One region of the Gordonia sp. PDNC005 genome, then DNA from elsewhere that is predicted to be linked to it. Evidence: riboswitches for the same ligand, from Rfam matches in the RefSeq annotation. Region 1 holds a riboswitch; the other holds the start of a gene.
The links. A riboswitch is a leader RNA that binds a small molecule or an ion and turns the genes downstream of it on or off. The one in region 1 is predicted to bind S-adenosylmethionine.

Region 2: another riboswitch for S-adenosylmethionine. It lies ahead of JVX90_RS07695 (amino acid ABC transporter permease); the one in region 1 lies ahead of JVX90_RS04285 (bifunctional o-acetylhomoserine/o-acetylserine sulfhydrylase).

The regions. Positions count from the first base shown of each region.
Region 1 is NZ_CP070351.1:895,182-902,694, forward strand. Features, by position in the region: gene JVX90_RS04270 (bifunctional methylenetetrahydrofolate dehydrogenase/methenyltetrahydrofolate cyclohydrolase) at 1-249, shown strand, start outside; gene JVX90_RS04275 (DUF3017 domain-containing protein) at 249-569, shown strand; gene JVX90_RS04280 (homoserine O-acetyltransferase) at 633-1,787, opposite strand; gene JVX90_RS04285 (bifunctional o-acetylhomoserine/o-acetylserine sulfhydrylase) at 1,813-3,114, opposite strand; SAM riboswitch class IV at 3,179-3,299, opposite strand; gene JVX90_RS04290 (PE-PPE domain-containing protein) at 3,704-5,041, shown strand; gene JVX90_RS04295 (VIT1/CCC1 transporter family protein) at 5,042-5,731, opposite strand; gene JVX90_RS04300 (MFS transporter) at 5,837-7,054, shown strand; gene JVX90_RS04305 (exodeoxyribonuclease III) at 7,065-7,513, shown strand, end outside.
Region 2 is NZ_CP070351.1:1,611,922-1,619,434, forward strand. Features, by position in the region: gene JVX90_RS07680 (LLM class flavin-dependent oxidoreductase) at 1-1,003, opposite strand, end outside; gene JVX90_RS07685 (transporter substrate-binding domain-containing protein) at 1,041-2,000, opposite strand; gene JVX90_RS07690 (amino acid ABC transporter ATP-binding protein) at 2,046-2,807, opposite strand; gene JVX90_RS07695 (amino acid ABC transporter permease) at 2,804-3,787, opposite strand; SAM riboswitch class IV at 3,805-3,921, opposite strand; gene ppc (phosphoenolpyruvate carboxylase) at 4,068-6,911, shown strand; gene pgl (6-phosphogluconolactonase) at 6,930-7,513, opposite strand, start outside.

The DNA of each region.
Region 1 (7,513 bases):
ATCATCGTCGCGGCCGCAGGTGTCGCACACCTCATCACGGCCGACATGGTCAAGCCCGGCGCAGCCGTCGTCGACGTGGGCGTGAGCCGCACCGACGTCGGCCTGCAAGGCGACGTCGCTCCCGACGTCTGGGACGTCGCGGGCGCAGTGTCGCCGAACCCGGGTGGAGTCGGACCGCTGACTCGTGCCTTCCTGCTCGCCAACGTCGTCGAGCGCGCCGAGCAGCAGCTGGCGGCCTCGGAAGCCTGATGTCCGACCGCGATCAACGCGTCGACGCGATCCGCAAGGCACGACGCATCCACCAGGTGATCGCGAACATCCCGTTCTACGTGGTGCTCGCGATCGTCGTGGTGGCCGCGATTCTCGTGCTGATGGACCGTTGGCGCCGCGGCGCGTTCGTCTTCGGATCGGCGCTGCTCGTCGGCGCGACATTCCGCGCGATCCTGCCGACCGTCCGGATCGGACTGCTGCAGGTCCGCAGTCGCCCGTTCGACGTCGCTGCCATGGCAGCCCTCGGCGCCGCCGTACTGTGGCTTGCCACCTCGATCGACTCGCTCGGAACCGCCTGACCCCGTCTGGTCTCTGAACTGGGCTCGGCACGTTTCGACACGGCTCGTTACGAGGGAGGGGAGTCAGCGGCGCTGGGAGCGGGCGACAGAGATGGTGTCGCGCAGCAGGTCACCGATCGGTTCCTTCTCGGTGAGGAAACCGTCGTGGCCTGCGTTGGAATGAACCACGCGGAGCCCGCCGACACAATTGCCGAGCTCGGCCGCCAGTTCTTCCTGCTGGTACAGCGGGTACAGGCGATCGGAGTCGATGCCACCGACGACGGTGGGCACCGTGCAGGCATTGAGTGCAGCCTTGACGCCGCCGCGGCCGCGTCCCACGTCGTGGTTGTTCAGGACCTCGGACAACGCGACGTAACTGCCCGGATCGAAGCGTGACTTCAACTTCTCCGACTGATACTCGAGGTAGCTGGCGATCGCGTAGCGGCCGCCGGTCAGCGGATTCTCATCGCCCTGTGGGAGGTTCTCGAATCGTTCGTCGAGCTCGCGGTCGCTGCGGTAAGACAGGTGCGCGACCCTGCGGGCGACGCCCATGCCGGTCGTCGGAGCGCGGTCGGTGCCGTAATAGTCGCCGCCCTGCCAGTCCGCGTCGCCCTTGATGGCTGCGATCTGAGTTGTCTGGGTTCCGATCTGATCGGCTGACGCGCGGGCCCCGACGGCGAGAATGAGTGCTGCGTCGATCTTGTCGGAGTGCGTGACAGTCCACTCGAGAGCGCGCGCACCGCCCATGGACCCACCTGCTACAACAGCGAAGCGCGTGATCCCGACAGCGCTGAACGCGATGCTCTCGGCGCGGACCAGGTCGCGGACTGTCAGTCGCGGGAAGCGGGAGCCCCACGCCCGACCGTCGGGTGCGATGGAACCCGGACCGGTGGAGCCGTAGCAGCCACCGATCGCGTTCGGTGCGACGACGCACCATTCGTCGGTGTCGACGGCACCGCCGGGCCCGATCAGTCCGTCCCACCAGCCGGTCATCGAGAACCGAGCGTCGGCGGGGCCGGTGACATGCGAGTTGCCAGTGAGGGCGTGCAGAGCCAGGACGATGTTGTCGCCGGCTGCGTTGGGTGTACCCCACTTCTGGAATGTGACAGTGACATCGGCGAGCCCGGCCCCCGAATCGAGGGTCAGGTCGCCGATGCGCACGGCGACATCCGATCCGTCCGGGCGGGAAGCCCAGTCGGAGTCGAAAGCCGTGGCGGCCGGGTCGACGATCACCGACACCGGGCGCCCTCCACATTCACCGAAATCACTTGGCGGCCTTGAACCCTTCAGTCAGGTCGGCGAGGATGTCGTCGATTCCCTCGATTCCGACGGCGAGACGGACCAGGCCCGGCGTGACACCCGCGGCGAGCTGTTCTTCGGGAGACAGCTGGCTGTGCGTGGTCGACGCGGGGTGGATGACGAGCGAGCGGACGTCGCCGATGTTGGCGACATGGCTGTGCAGGGTCAACGCGTTCACGAACGCCTTGCCCGCATCCACGCCACCGGCGATCTCAAAGCCGATCACGGCGCCCGCACCCTTGGGGAGCAGCTTCTGCGCGCGCTCGTAGTACGGCGACGACGGCAGGCCCGCGTACGAGACGGAGGTGACCTGTTCGTGCTCCTCGAGGAACTCGGCGACCTTCTGTGCGTTGGACACGTGGCGCTCGACGCGGAGACTCAGGGTCTCGATGCCCTGCGCCAACAGGAAGGCGTTGAACGGTGCGATGGCCGAACCGGTGTCGCGCAGCAGCTGGATGCGTGCCTTGAGGGCGTAGGCGGGGGCGCCGAGGTCGGCGATGACAACGCCGCCGTAGCTGTGGTCGGGTGTGGTGAAGCCGGGGAACAGGTCCACGCCGTCACGCTGTACGCGCCAGTCGAACTTGCCGCCGTCGATGATGACGCCGCCGATGGCGCTGCCGTGGCCGCCGATGTACTTGGTGGCCGAGTGGACGACGATGTCGGCGCCGTGCTCGATCGGGTTCAGCAGGTACGGGGTCGCGACAGTGTTGTCGACGATCAGCGGCAGACCGTTGTCGTGCGCGACGCCTGCGACACCAGCGATGTCGAGGACCTGGTTGTGCGGATTCGAGATGGTCTCGGCAAACACGGCGCGCGTGTTCGGCTTGATGGCAGCCTTCCAGGACTCCAGGTCGTCGGGGTCCTCGACGAACGAGACCTCGATGCCGAACTTGGGCAGCGTGTAGTGGAACAGGTTGTACGTGCCGCCGTAGATGCGGGGGCTCGAGACGACGTGGCCGCCGTTCTCGACGATGTTCTGGATCGCGTAGGTCGTCGCCGCCTGGCCCGACGAGACGAGGAGCGCGGCGACGCCGCCACCGAGGGCCGCGAGGCGCTGCTCCACGGCGTCCTGCGTCGGGTTCATGATGCGGGTGTAGATGTTGCCGGGCTCGGCCAACGCGAAGAGATTCGCGGCGTGGTCGGTGTTGTTGAAGACGTACGACGTCGTCTGGTAAATCGGCAGCGCACGGGCGTTGGTGGTCGAGTCGACCACCTGACCGGCGTGGATCTGGTTGGTCTCGAAGCTCCAGCTTGTGGCGTCAGACATGGGACGTCATTCACTTTCTCGTGGTCGGCCGGGCCGTGGCCCGCTCTTGTGGGTCCGACCGTCGGACCCGCGCTTGCCGCGGGCGAACACGAAGTCCGCCGCGACCAGGTCATCACCCGGAGCACCCCACCGCGGAGGAGGGTTGCCGATCAGCCAGCCGGGGCTTGTCGCTGATGCTCATGACCTGTTGCACAGGATATATCACCGACCAGCAGGGGCGGGTACGGCCGCAACCCGTCGGAGCAAAAGTCTTCCGCTCGGCGACGGCCCTGTGTTATCGGGCATTTGCGCGCCGTTCGACAGCACTCCGACTCAGGTGCGGCGCGGTGGTCGAGGCCACCGGCGAGTGCATTTCCGTGCCAACCGGACACGTTGGTGATGCACCTCATAGATACGCGCGCGGCCGCATCGCTTCCTTGACGAACTCGGCATTCACCAAGGTAAGGCAACCCTTTCTTTCGTCGCGCTGGAAAACGCGATGCAACAAACTCGTGACGGGCGGATGTCGCCAGGTGTCGGTCTCGGCAACTCTGTGCCAGGAGTGCCTTCTCACTGAGCAGAATCCTCAGAGCTACCTGAGAATCTCCTGGTGACCAAGACGCGCTCCCTCCCTCTCCTCATCTTGTCGTTCACCGCAGCTGTCGCCTTCGCGCCGCTCGGAACCGGAACGGCGTCCGCTGACACCTGTGGCAATGGAGCCGCCATCGTCGTCGCCGGAACGAACGCGCCGCGCAACGGGCACGGCGTCCCGACCGGCGGCGTCACCGGTGTCGGTGCCAGATACCTCAACAGCGGCTACAAGGTGCAGTACGTCGACTACCCGACGTCCCTGTGGCCGCTCGGCCCTATCAGCTACGACGACGACGTCGCACTCGGCAAGGCAGCCACGCAGTCGGCGATCAGCGAGTATCAGCAGCGCTGCCCGGGCAAGCCGGTCGTCGTGTCGGGCTACTCGCAGGGCGCCCGCGTTGCAGGCGACGTCCTGTCCGACGTGGCGAACGGCCGTCAGAAGGGGAATCAGATCTCACGCGCCGGACTGTCCGGCGAGCTGTACTCCGATCCCCGCCGGGTCGGCCGCCCGAACAGCACCGGCGTCGAGAACGCACTCATCGGCTTCATCCCGGGGTTGACGATGTCGGGGCCGCGCGACGGCGGATTCGGCGACATCCCGGTCAAGCAGGTCTGCACCGAGGGCGACGGCATCTGCGACGTCCCCGACCCACTGTTCGATCCGGTGGGCGCCGCCGACTCGTTCCTCGGGTACTTCCTCAAGCACGGCTACTACCCGGGCCGGATGAACCACGACCCGACCGACAAGGCCAAGTGGGGCGGCCTGAAATGTGAACAGCAGGGCGCGACGGACGACTGCGTGACTCCGCTGCCGTCGTCCACGTCGCTGCTCGCGCGAGCAGAGCACGCACTCACCGGCCAGACGAACATCTTCGGCGATGCCGCCGACTACGTCGACAACCGGGCGCCGCTCGACCTCGCGCCCGGTGTCACGATCGCGCAGATGCGCCCGCTCATCGGCGGGGGACCGGATTCGTCGAGCGGCAACCTGTCGGTCGGTGTCGAGGCCGTTGTCGCCGGCGCGGTCGGAGTCCAGGTGGAACGCAACTGGGGAACCAAGAACGACCTCACAGTAGGCGTCGACCTCGGGATCGGAATGACCGACAACCCTTCGGTCGACGACGCGCTGATCCCCAGCACGAAGCTCCTCCACGTGGAGACGACAGTGCCGATGATCGACAGTCGCAAGCTGCTCTACATCGCTCTCGATCCGACGGGCCTGATGGGCTCGAACGCCCCTGGAAACTCAGTTCTGCTCGATCAGGCGCCGACCACGGCGCCGTCGGTGACCGTGGAAGTGGCCCCGGGCACGGCCGACGCCCGCAAAGGCACGGTTAGTCTTCCGATCGGCGGCTGATCACATCATCCAGTCACCCAGCAGATAGCCGAGCGCGAGGGCCGCCCCGCCGATCATCAGCGATCGCAGGGCGGTCCTCGTCGCATTGGCGTAGCCGCGTCGGGCGATGATCACCGAGGTGACCACCAACGATGCGAGCGCAGCGACGATCGTCGACTCGCTGCGCCAGGGGAGGGGAACCAGCACCATCGCCAGAACCGGCAGCGTCGCCCCGACCAGGAACGCCAAGCCGGCAGTGATCGCCTCCCGCCACGCGTCCGACGGTGTGGTCAGTTCGCGGATCCCGTATTCGATCTCGAGCTGAGCGGACAGGGCGTCGGCGTCCCAGAGCTCCTGTGCCACCTGCTTCGAGGTCTCGGGCGTGACACCCTTCCGCTCGAACCACTCGGTGAGCTCGGCCATCTCCTCGTTCGGCGTCAACTCCAGCAGTCGCTGCTCTCGCGCGACGGTCGACTGCTGAGCCTCCCGATGTGACAGTGCTTCGCACAGCTGAACACCGAACACCGCGAACGCGCCCATCAGAGTCGTGATCACCAGCACCGCGAACGATGTGGCCCCGCCGATCTTCGCGCCGGCCAGACCCAACCCGGTGCCGGCCAGGGCGATGATGCCGTCATTGACGTCAGTGAGCCGGTCCCGGAGATCGCCGGCGTCGACGTCGGCCCACCATCGGGCGAATGCGTTGGGCATCTGAGGAGGATAGTCCCAGCGCACAGCGATTCGTGACAAGTGTCACCGCGGCGGGCGGATGAGTGCACGATGTCGGCGCGTTATTGCACTGTGCGCGAATCCGTTGTGAACACCGAGCCGAGAGCCGTCGTCGACGAGCCGTCCACTGCCCGTCCCCACCTGACGTGGATCATCCTGGTCCTCGCTCTCGGCGGATTCGGTATCGGCACCACCGAGTTCGTGGCGATGGGACTGCTTCCCAACATCGCAGGTGATCTGATGATCACCGAGTCGACCGCGAGCTACGTCATCTCCGCGTATGCGCTCGGTGTGGTTGTCGGCGCCCCTGTCATCGCGGTGCTCGCCGCGCGAGTGTCGCGTCGGACCCTGCTGATCGCACTGATGGTCGCTTTCACCGCCGGTAACGCGTTGAGTCTGATCGCCCCGTCGTTCGGCACATTGATGGCGGCACGGTTCATCGCCGGGCTGCCGCACGGCGCGTACTTCGGCGTCGCGGCACTGGTGGCCGCGCACGTCGCGGGCCCGGGTCGGCGCGCACGCGCCGTGGGCCAGGTGATGTTGGGTCTGTCCGTCGCCAATGTCGCGGGTGTCCCGGTCGCCACCTTCATAGGCCAGCACTTCGGCTGGCGGGCGGCACTCGGACTCGTCGTCGTGATCGGCGCCGTCACGGTCGTCTCGCTGTGGCGGGTGCTTCCGAGCCTCACCGACATGACGACAACCGACCCGCGCACCGAGCTCGCCGGCCTGCGAAGCACTCAGATCTGGCTGACCCTGTTCGTCGGCATGATCGGCTTCGGTGGCTTCTTCGCGTTCTACACATTCCTCAACTCGGCGCTCACCTCGATCGGCGGCCTCAGTGAATCGGCCGTGCCCATCGCGCTCATGCTGTTCGGGCTCGGCATGGTGACCGGCAACATCGTCGGCGGCCGCCTCGCCGACCGATACGGGGACATCGCGATCGGGATCGGTCTGGCAGGGGCCGCGGTCACGCTGCTCCTGTTCGCGGCAACGGTCAGCACCGGCTGGCCCGCAGTGGTCGTCGCGTTCGGAGTCGGCATGACCGGGTCGAGTGCGATCCCCGGCTTGCAGACGCGCCTGATGGACGTCTCGCACGACGCTCAGACGATCGCCGCCGCACTCAACCACTCCGCCCTCAACGTGGCGAACGCCCTGGGCGCGTGGATCGGCGGTGTTGTCGTCGCGGCCGGATACGGCTACCGGGCGCCATCGTTGGTCGGCGCGGCATTCGGCGTCGCAGGTCTCGTGGTGCTGGTGATCGCGGTGGTCTCCGCCCGCCGCGGCGCTGTCGGCCCTCGGCGATAGAGTCTCGGGCGTGACCACTCCCTTCGCCATCACCACCGTCAACGTCAACGGGATCCGCGCCAGCGTCAAACAGCGGAACGAGAACAACCCCGGCATGCTTCCATGGCTCGCCGACCACGCACCCGACGTTGTGCTGATGCAGGAGATCCGAGCGTCGGAGGCCATCACGCGAAAGGCGCTCGCACCGGCTCTCGACGACGGGTGGTTCCTCACGATGACCGAATCGGACGTCAAGGGCAGGTCCGGTGTCGGAGTCCTGACACGGGCCGAGCCGTCGGTCGTGCGGATCGGATTCGGCAGCGACGAATTCGACACGTCCGGGCGGTACCTGGAGGCCGATGTGGACCTCGGTGGGTCGACGGTCACTGTCGCCAGCCTGTACCTGCCGTCGGGCGCGGCGCTGACGGACGACCCGAAGGACGTCGAGAAGTACGAAGAGAAGGTGCGCTTCCTCAACGA
Region 2 (7,513 bases), 720 kb from region 1:
TCAGCAGATCGGCGAGACCGGCCGCCGTGCCGATGAACACGGGAGCGTCGCTGCGGAACGACGCTCCGGCGACGTCGTCGAGCCGAGCGACGCGGTCGTGCGCTTCGTCCTCGGTGTCGTCGAGGAACACGACGAGGTCGGCGAACACGTGGATCGTTTCGTCGCCGCGGCCCGCCGCCGCTGCGGCGGCGCGGATCGAGGCGACACTGTCGACGGCCTGGGCCTGGGTGTGCGGGGTGATCAGTCCGATGTCGGCGGATTCGCCGATGAGCTCCAGTCCGCGCGGCAGATGAGCGAGAGCGACGACCGGCGGCTGCCCCTGCGGTGGCCGAGGGGTGATCGACGGTCCTTTCACCGAGAAGTTCGGACTCTCGAAGTCGATGTAGTGCAGTTTGTGCCGGTCGATGAATCGGCCGGTCGCGATGTCACGGATCTCGGCGTCGTCCTCCCAGCTGTCCCAGAGACGGCGGACGACCTCGACGTAGTCGGCGGCCTCCGCGAACAGCGTCGACTCCGCGGCGGCGAATTCGTCGGCGCCGATGTCGGTGATGCGGACATCGGGGATCTGCCGTCGACCGACGTTGCCGTTCGCGTGTGGCGTCGCGGCGACCTGAACCCGCAGACCGGCTCGGCCGCTGCTCACATAGTCGAGAGTGGCGACTGCCTTGGACAGGTGGAATGGTTCGGTGTGGGTGACGACAGCTGTCGGCACGAAGCCGACGGACGCCGTCGCCGGGGCGACGCGTGCGGCGATCTCGACCGCGTCCAATCGTCCGCGAACCTGGTCTGTGCGTTCGTCGGGGGAGAACGGGTCCGCGGACTGGACGGTCAGGGCGTCTTCGATGGTGACGAAGTCGAGCAGTCCCCGTTCGGCGGTCCTGGCGAGATCGATCCAGTACGCGGCGTCGAACAGGTCGGCCGGTCGGGCCTGCGACTCGCGCCATGCGGCGGGATGCCAGCCTGCGCCGTCGAGGGCGACGGCGAGATGCAAGTGATCAGTCATGGTGTGGGCTCCTCGTGTGCGTCGGAACGTCGACGCGTCAGAAAGTCGTAGGGGGATTGAGCTCGGAGCGCTCGATCTTGTTGCCTGGGACCTGCCACTTGTCGAAGATCTTCTGGTAGTCGCCGGTCGTGATGAGTTCGTTGACGGCGTCGACGATCGCGGGTGCGATGGGCGAGCCCTTCGCAGAGATGAAGCCCACCGGCGACTTGTAGATCTCGCCGAGATACCGCGTGTGGGGGATCCTCGACTCTGCATACTGCAGGGCGAGCGACGGCCCGAAGTAGAGGTCGAGCTTGCCGTTCTGCAGCCCGAGGGTGATCGGTGCGGAGTCGGTGAAGTATTGGACGGTCCAGTCGGGCTTGCCGATCTTCTTGCACGCGTCGGCGTTCTGTTCGAGCAGAGTCTGGAACGACGATCCCGGCGCGGTGCCGATCCGGTACCCGCAGGCGTCGCTGATCTGAGTGAACTTGTCCTGTGTCACCTTCTCGGTGCCGAGGAACCCTTGTCCGTCGGTGACGAAGGTCGCGAAGTCGACGACCTTCTCCCGGTCCTTCGTCACACTGAAGTTGGCCTGGCCGACCTGGTAGCGGCCGTTCTGAATGCCGGGCAGGATCGACGGGAACGTTCCGTACTGGTAGTCGGCGGTGAGGCCGAGCACCTTTGCGACGGCGTCGGTGAGGTCGCGGTGGAGACCGACGGGCCGGCCGTCGACCTCACCGCCGATGGGCAGGGATGCGAGTCCGGGAGTCTTGATGGTCCCGATGGTGAGCTTGCCGGATGCGCGAACGTCGGCGGGCAGCTTCGCCGCGATGGTGTCGACCTTCGTGATGCCGGACACGACGTCTTGCGTGGGCACGGCGGGTGCGGTGCCGCCAGCATCGGTGCTCGGGTCGTCGGACGAGCCGCAGGCGGTCAGGGTGATGGATGCGGCCGCGAGAAGGGCCGTCGTAGCCGCAGCGAAGCGGACCGAGCGGCGGCGGGAACGTGATGTGGGCATGGTGGAGCCTTTCGAGGAGGGGGGAGTAGGGGAGACGGGTGGGGTTCAGAGAACGGCCGACACGAAGGACCGGGTCCGTTCGTTGGCTGGTGAGAGGAGCACGTCGTCGGGCGGCCCGGACTCGACGATCGTCCCGTCCTCGAGGAACACGACGGTGTCGGCGACCTCTCGGGCGAAGCCCAGTTCGTGAGTGACGATCAGCATCGTCATGCCATCGGCGGCGAGGTCGCGGATCACCGACAACACCTCTCCCACGAGCTCGGGGTCGAGTGCACTGGTCGGCTCGTCGAACAGCATCAGGCTCGGCCGTTGTGCCAGGGCCCGGGCGATCGCGACGCGCTGTTGCTGACCGCCCGACAGCTGGCGCGGGTACGAGTCTTCGCGCCCGGCGAGCCCGACCCTCTCGAGCAGTTCCGAAGCATGACGCAGCGCATCGCGTCGCGACTGGCCTGCGGCGACGGGACCTTCGATGATGTTCTGGGCCACGGTTCGGTGTCCGAACAGGTTGAACTGTTGGAAGACCATTCCGATTCGCGCCCGCTGTGCTGCGATCTCGCGAGACGGACGTTCGCGGAGGCGTCCACCGACGTGCCGATATCCGATGATGTCGCCGTCGACCTCGACGAATCCCGCGTCGGGTTTCTCGATGTGATTCACGGTGCGGAGCAGTGTCGACTTGCCCGATCCCGACGGACCGAGGAGCACCGTGACTTCGCCTTCGTTGACGTCGAGGTCGATGCCCCGCAACGCCGGGTGTGCTCCGAACGATTTGGTGAGTCCACGCACGCGGACCAGCGGGCGGCTCATGCCCTGCCTCCAACGGTGCGGCTCTGAAGAGTGCCGAACAGTGGCAGGTTGTCGCGGAACGTTTGAGCGAACGACGACGGCTGCTGTCGACGACGGCCGCGGTTGTAGTGGCGTTCGACGAAGTACTGGCCGATCGACAAGATGGTCGTGAGGATGATGTACCAGACCGTCGCTACCAGGAGCAGCGGGATGACGAGGTAATTCTGCTGGTAGATGAGCTGGGTCGAGTACAAGAGATCCTCGACTGCGATCACGCTCACGATGGATGTGGCTTTCAGCAGTCCGATCAACAGGTTTCCGGTCGACGGGACGATGGCGGGCATGGCTTGCGGCAGCACGATCCGCCAGAAGATCCGACCCCGGTTCAGGCCGATCGACTGCGCAGCTTCGGTCTGGCCCTCCTCTACCGACAGCAGTCCGCCGCGAACGATCTCGGCGGAGAACGCAGCGACGTCGAGTGTCAGAGCGATGAACGCCGCGACCACCCCGGTGATGAGCGTGGCCGTGTCGAATGTGACGAAGCTCGGACCGAACGGGACGCCGATCGAGAGTTGGGGGAACAGCGACGCCAATTGGAACCAGAACAACAGCTGGACGAGGGGCGGGACAGACCTGATCAGCCAGACGTATCCGAAACTGATCGACGACAGGACCGGACTCGATGAGAGCCGCATCGCTGCCAGCAGGACGCCGAGCACGAAGCCCACGACCATGGTCGCGGCCGTCAGCCACAGGGTCAGCCAGAGGCCGTTGAGGACAGACGAACTCGCGAAGTAGTCACCGACGACGTCCCACTGGAATCGGTCGTTGGTGACGAGCGTGTGCACGAACATCGCGGTCAGCACGAGCACAACGCCGGTGCCGACCCACTGCCACGGATGGCGTGCGCCGACTACCGGCGCGGCGAGGAGATCATCGTCGCCCGGACGGCTCACGGGGCCGACCGATCCGGGAGACGACGGGGATATGACAGCAGTCACGGGGGAGTCCTTACTGGGTTTTGCGCTTACCGAAGCGCAGGGAGCGCACGGTCGGGTTCTCACCTGGAGCACCCCGCCGCAGAGTGGAGGGTTGCCGGCCAGCAAGCCAGGGCTTGTCGCTGACGCTCGTAACCGGATACGACCGTAAGCCGAGAGCGGACGAAGACGGAGACTAAGGCGCACGCTGAGTCGAATAGCTGCCGGATCCTCAGTCGCAGAGGTACATTCGCCGTGGTCTCCATTCCGTGCCGGCGAGCGGGAACGCGCGTAACTTGAGGACATGACACCCGAGCCGCATCACGATTCCGAAGCGATCGCGCGGGCGATCGCAACGCCGATGGTCGACCGGATTCGCGTCGACGACACTGGCCGATCGGCCACCGAACCACTCCGTGACGACATCCGCTTCCTCGGCGGACTGCTCGGCGAGGTGATCAGATCCCAGGCCGGAGACGACGTGTTCGACCTGGTCGAGGACTCGCGGAGGGATGCGTTCGGCATCCGCTACCAGGACGTGTCCCGCGATGAACTCGCGGAGCGGTACACCGGCAGAGACGTGTCGGAACTGATGCCGGTGGTCCGGGCGTTCACCAACTTCGCACTGTTGGCCAACCTCGCCGAAGACCTTCACCGCGAGCGACGGCGACGGATTCATCTGATCGCCGGGGACCCGCCGCAGGCATCGTCGCTCGGAGCGACGTTCGCCCGACTTGCCGCTGCCGGTCTGGAGGACGAGCGTGTGCATCGGTTGATCGCCGACGCCAACGTGGTCCCCGTGATCACCGCTCATCCGACCGAGACTCGCCGCAAGAGTGTGTTCGACGCGCAGAACCGCATCAACGAACTCATGCGAGTCCGCGGGCGGACCGAATTGACCGCCGACGAGGAGTCGACGATCACTCGGGAGATCTCCCGCCACATCCTGATGCTGTGGCAGACGGCGCTCATCAGGATGCGACGCCTGACGATCAGTGATGAGATCACCACCGGCCTCCGCTACTACGGCGCCTCCTTCTTCGACGTGATCCCGTCGTTGAACAACGACGTCAGGAGATCGCTGCAGGCGACGTTCCCCAGCGCACGACTCGACACGTCGATCATCACGATGGGCTCGTGGATCGGTGGAGACCGCGACGGCAACCCATTCGTCACCGGCGACATCGTGACCGAGGCGACATCGGCGGCCGCGGCCACCGCCATGCGGCACCACCTGGACGAGCTGACCGCCCTGCATCAAGAGCTCAGCATGTCGGTGCGCCTGATCAGTGGAGTGACCGACGAACTGACGGACCTCGGAGCGGGGTACGCGCCCGAGACCCCGGACGGCGTGGACGACGAGCCGTTCCGGTCGGCCGTGACCGCGGTCAGGTCACGGCTGCTGGCGCGGGCGGTCGTCACTCTCGGCGACGACGTCGTGGCGCCTGCCGACCGACCTCTCGCGGCAGAAGCGGAGCCGTACGCCGACGCGGCGGAGTTCCTGGCCGACCTCGACGTGATCGACGCCGCCCTGCGGGCGGTCGTTGACGACGCCATCGCCGACGACCGTCTCGCGGCTCTCCGCGAGGCGGTCCGCACCTTCGGGTTCCACCTGTCGGGGCTGGACATGCGGCAGAACTCCGAGACACACGAAGAAGTGGTCGGCGAACTGCTCGCGTGGGCCGGGGTGTGCGACGACTACGCGTCTCTCGACGAGCACGACAGAGTCGCGGTGCTGACCGCTGAACTCACCTCCCGCAGGCCTCTGACCAGTCTGGACGCGCGACTCAGCGACCTCGCAGTGAAGGAGCTGGGCGTTGTGCACGCGGCCGCGGCCGCGGTCGAGCGCTTCGGACCGAAGGCAGTGCCGGTGTACATCATCAGCATGTGCCAGTCCGTCTCGGACATGTTGGAGGCGATGATCCTCCTCAAGGAGGCCGGTCTGTACGATGCGGGCGACGGATCACCGGCGTGCAGCGTGCGAGTGGTTCCACTGTTCGAGACCATCGAGGACCTCCAGGCCGGCGCGGGCATCCTCACATCCGCGTTGGGCGTGCCGTTCTACCGCGAACTCATCCGGTCCCAAGGTGATGTCCACGAAGTGATGCTCGGTTACTCCGACTCCAACAAGGACGGCGGCTACCTGGCGGCCAACTGGGCGTTGTACCGCGGTGAGCTCGATCTGGTGGACGCGGCGCGCACCGCAGGAATCCGGCTCCGGCTCTTCCACGGCAGGGGCGGAACCGTCGGCCGGGGCGGAGGCCCGAGCTACGACGCGATCCTCGCGCAGCCCCCGGGAGCGGTGCAGGGATCGCTGCGGCTCACCGAGCAGGGCGAGATCATCGCCGCGAAGTACGCCGAACCGGTCCGGGCTCGCCGCAATCTCGAGTCGCTGGTCGCCGCGACACTCGAATCATCCTTGCTCGACGTCGAGGGCCTCGGCGACGAGTCAGCCGAGGCCTACCGAGTGTTCGATGAGCTCGCCGCGTCCGCACGCGCCGCCTACTCGCGACTGGTGCACGACACGCCGGGGTTCGTCGAGTACTTCACCGCGTCGACACCGCTGTCGGAGATCGGCGCTCTGAACATCGGAAGCCGCCCTACGTCGCGGAAGCAGACCACGGCGATCTCCGACCTGCGGGCGATTCCGTGGGTGCTGTCGTGGACCCAGTGCCGGGTGATGCTGCCGGGCTGGTACGGAACGGGAACCGCGTTCGCCGAGTGGATCGGCGACGACCCCGATCGCCTCGCTGTGCTCGCCGACTACTACCGCAGGTGGCCGTTCTTCCGTTCGGTGATGTCGAACATGGCTCAGGTTCTCGCGAAGAGCGACATGGGCTTGGCCTACCGGTACGCGCAGTTGGTACCCGACGTCGAACTCCGCGAGCGAGTCTTCACGATGATCGTCGACGAGCACGAGAGGACCATCGCGATGTGCTCGGCGATCACCGGCACCGACGATCTCCTCGCCGACAACGACGCGCTGAAGCGGTCAGTTGTGAACCGCTTCCCGTACCTCGAACCGCTCAATCTGCTGCAGGTGGAACTGCTTCAACGATTCCGCGCAGGTGACGATTCGCCACAGATCCGGCGGGCCATCCAACTCACCATGAACGGACTCGCCACCGCGCTTCGCAACAGCGGTTAGGCGGTGATCCGCGAGAACCTACAGCCGGGAGGCGGCGGCGGGATCGAGGAACCAGACGGTGCCGTCGGTCCCGCTCGCGCCCGCGCACGGCCAGTCCTCACGTGACGCGCCGTTGTGTGCGGCAGCGACGGCTTCGGCCTTCTCCGCTCCCGACACCAGGAACCACACCTCACGCGAGGCGTTGATCACCGGGAACGTCAACGTCAACCGTGCAGGCGGCGGCTTCGGCGAGTCGGTGACGGCCACCACGGGCTGAACGTTCTCGGCCGTCGCATCCGTGTGCGGGAACAGCGAGTTGACGTGGCCTTCGCCGCCCATGCCGAGAAGGTGAACGTCGAAGACGGTGTCGTCGCCGATGAGACGAGCGTAGTCGCGCGCGGCGGCGGCGATGTCGTCGCCGAACTCTCCGTCGGACGGCGCCATGACGTGCACGCGCGACGGATCGACGGCCACGTGATTGAGGAGCGCGTCGAAGGCCTGCCCGGAGTTGCGTTCCGGATGTGTTGCGGGGACGAACCGGTCGTCGCCCCAGTAGATCTCGACACGTGACCAGCAGATGTCGCCGGAGTCAGCGGCGAGTGCCTTGAGCAGGCCGATGCCGT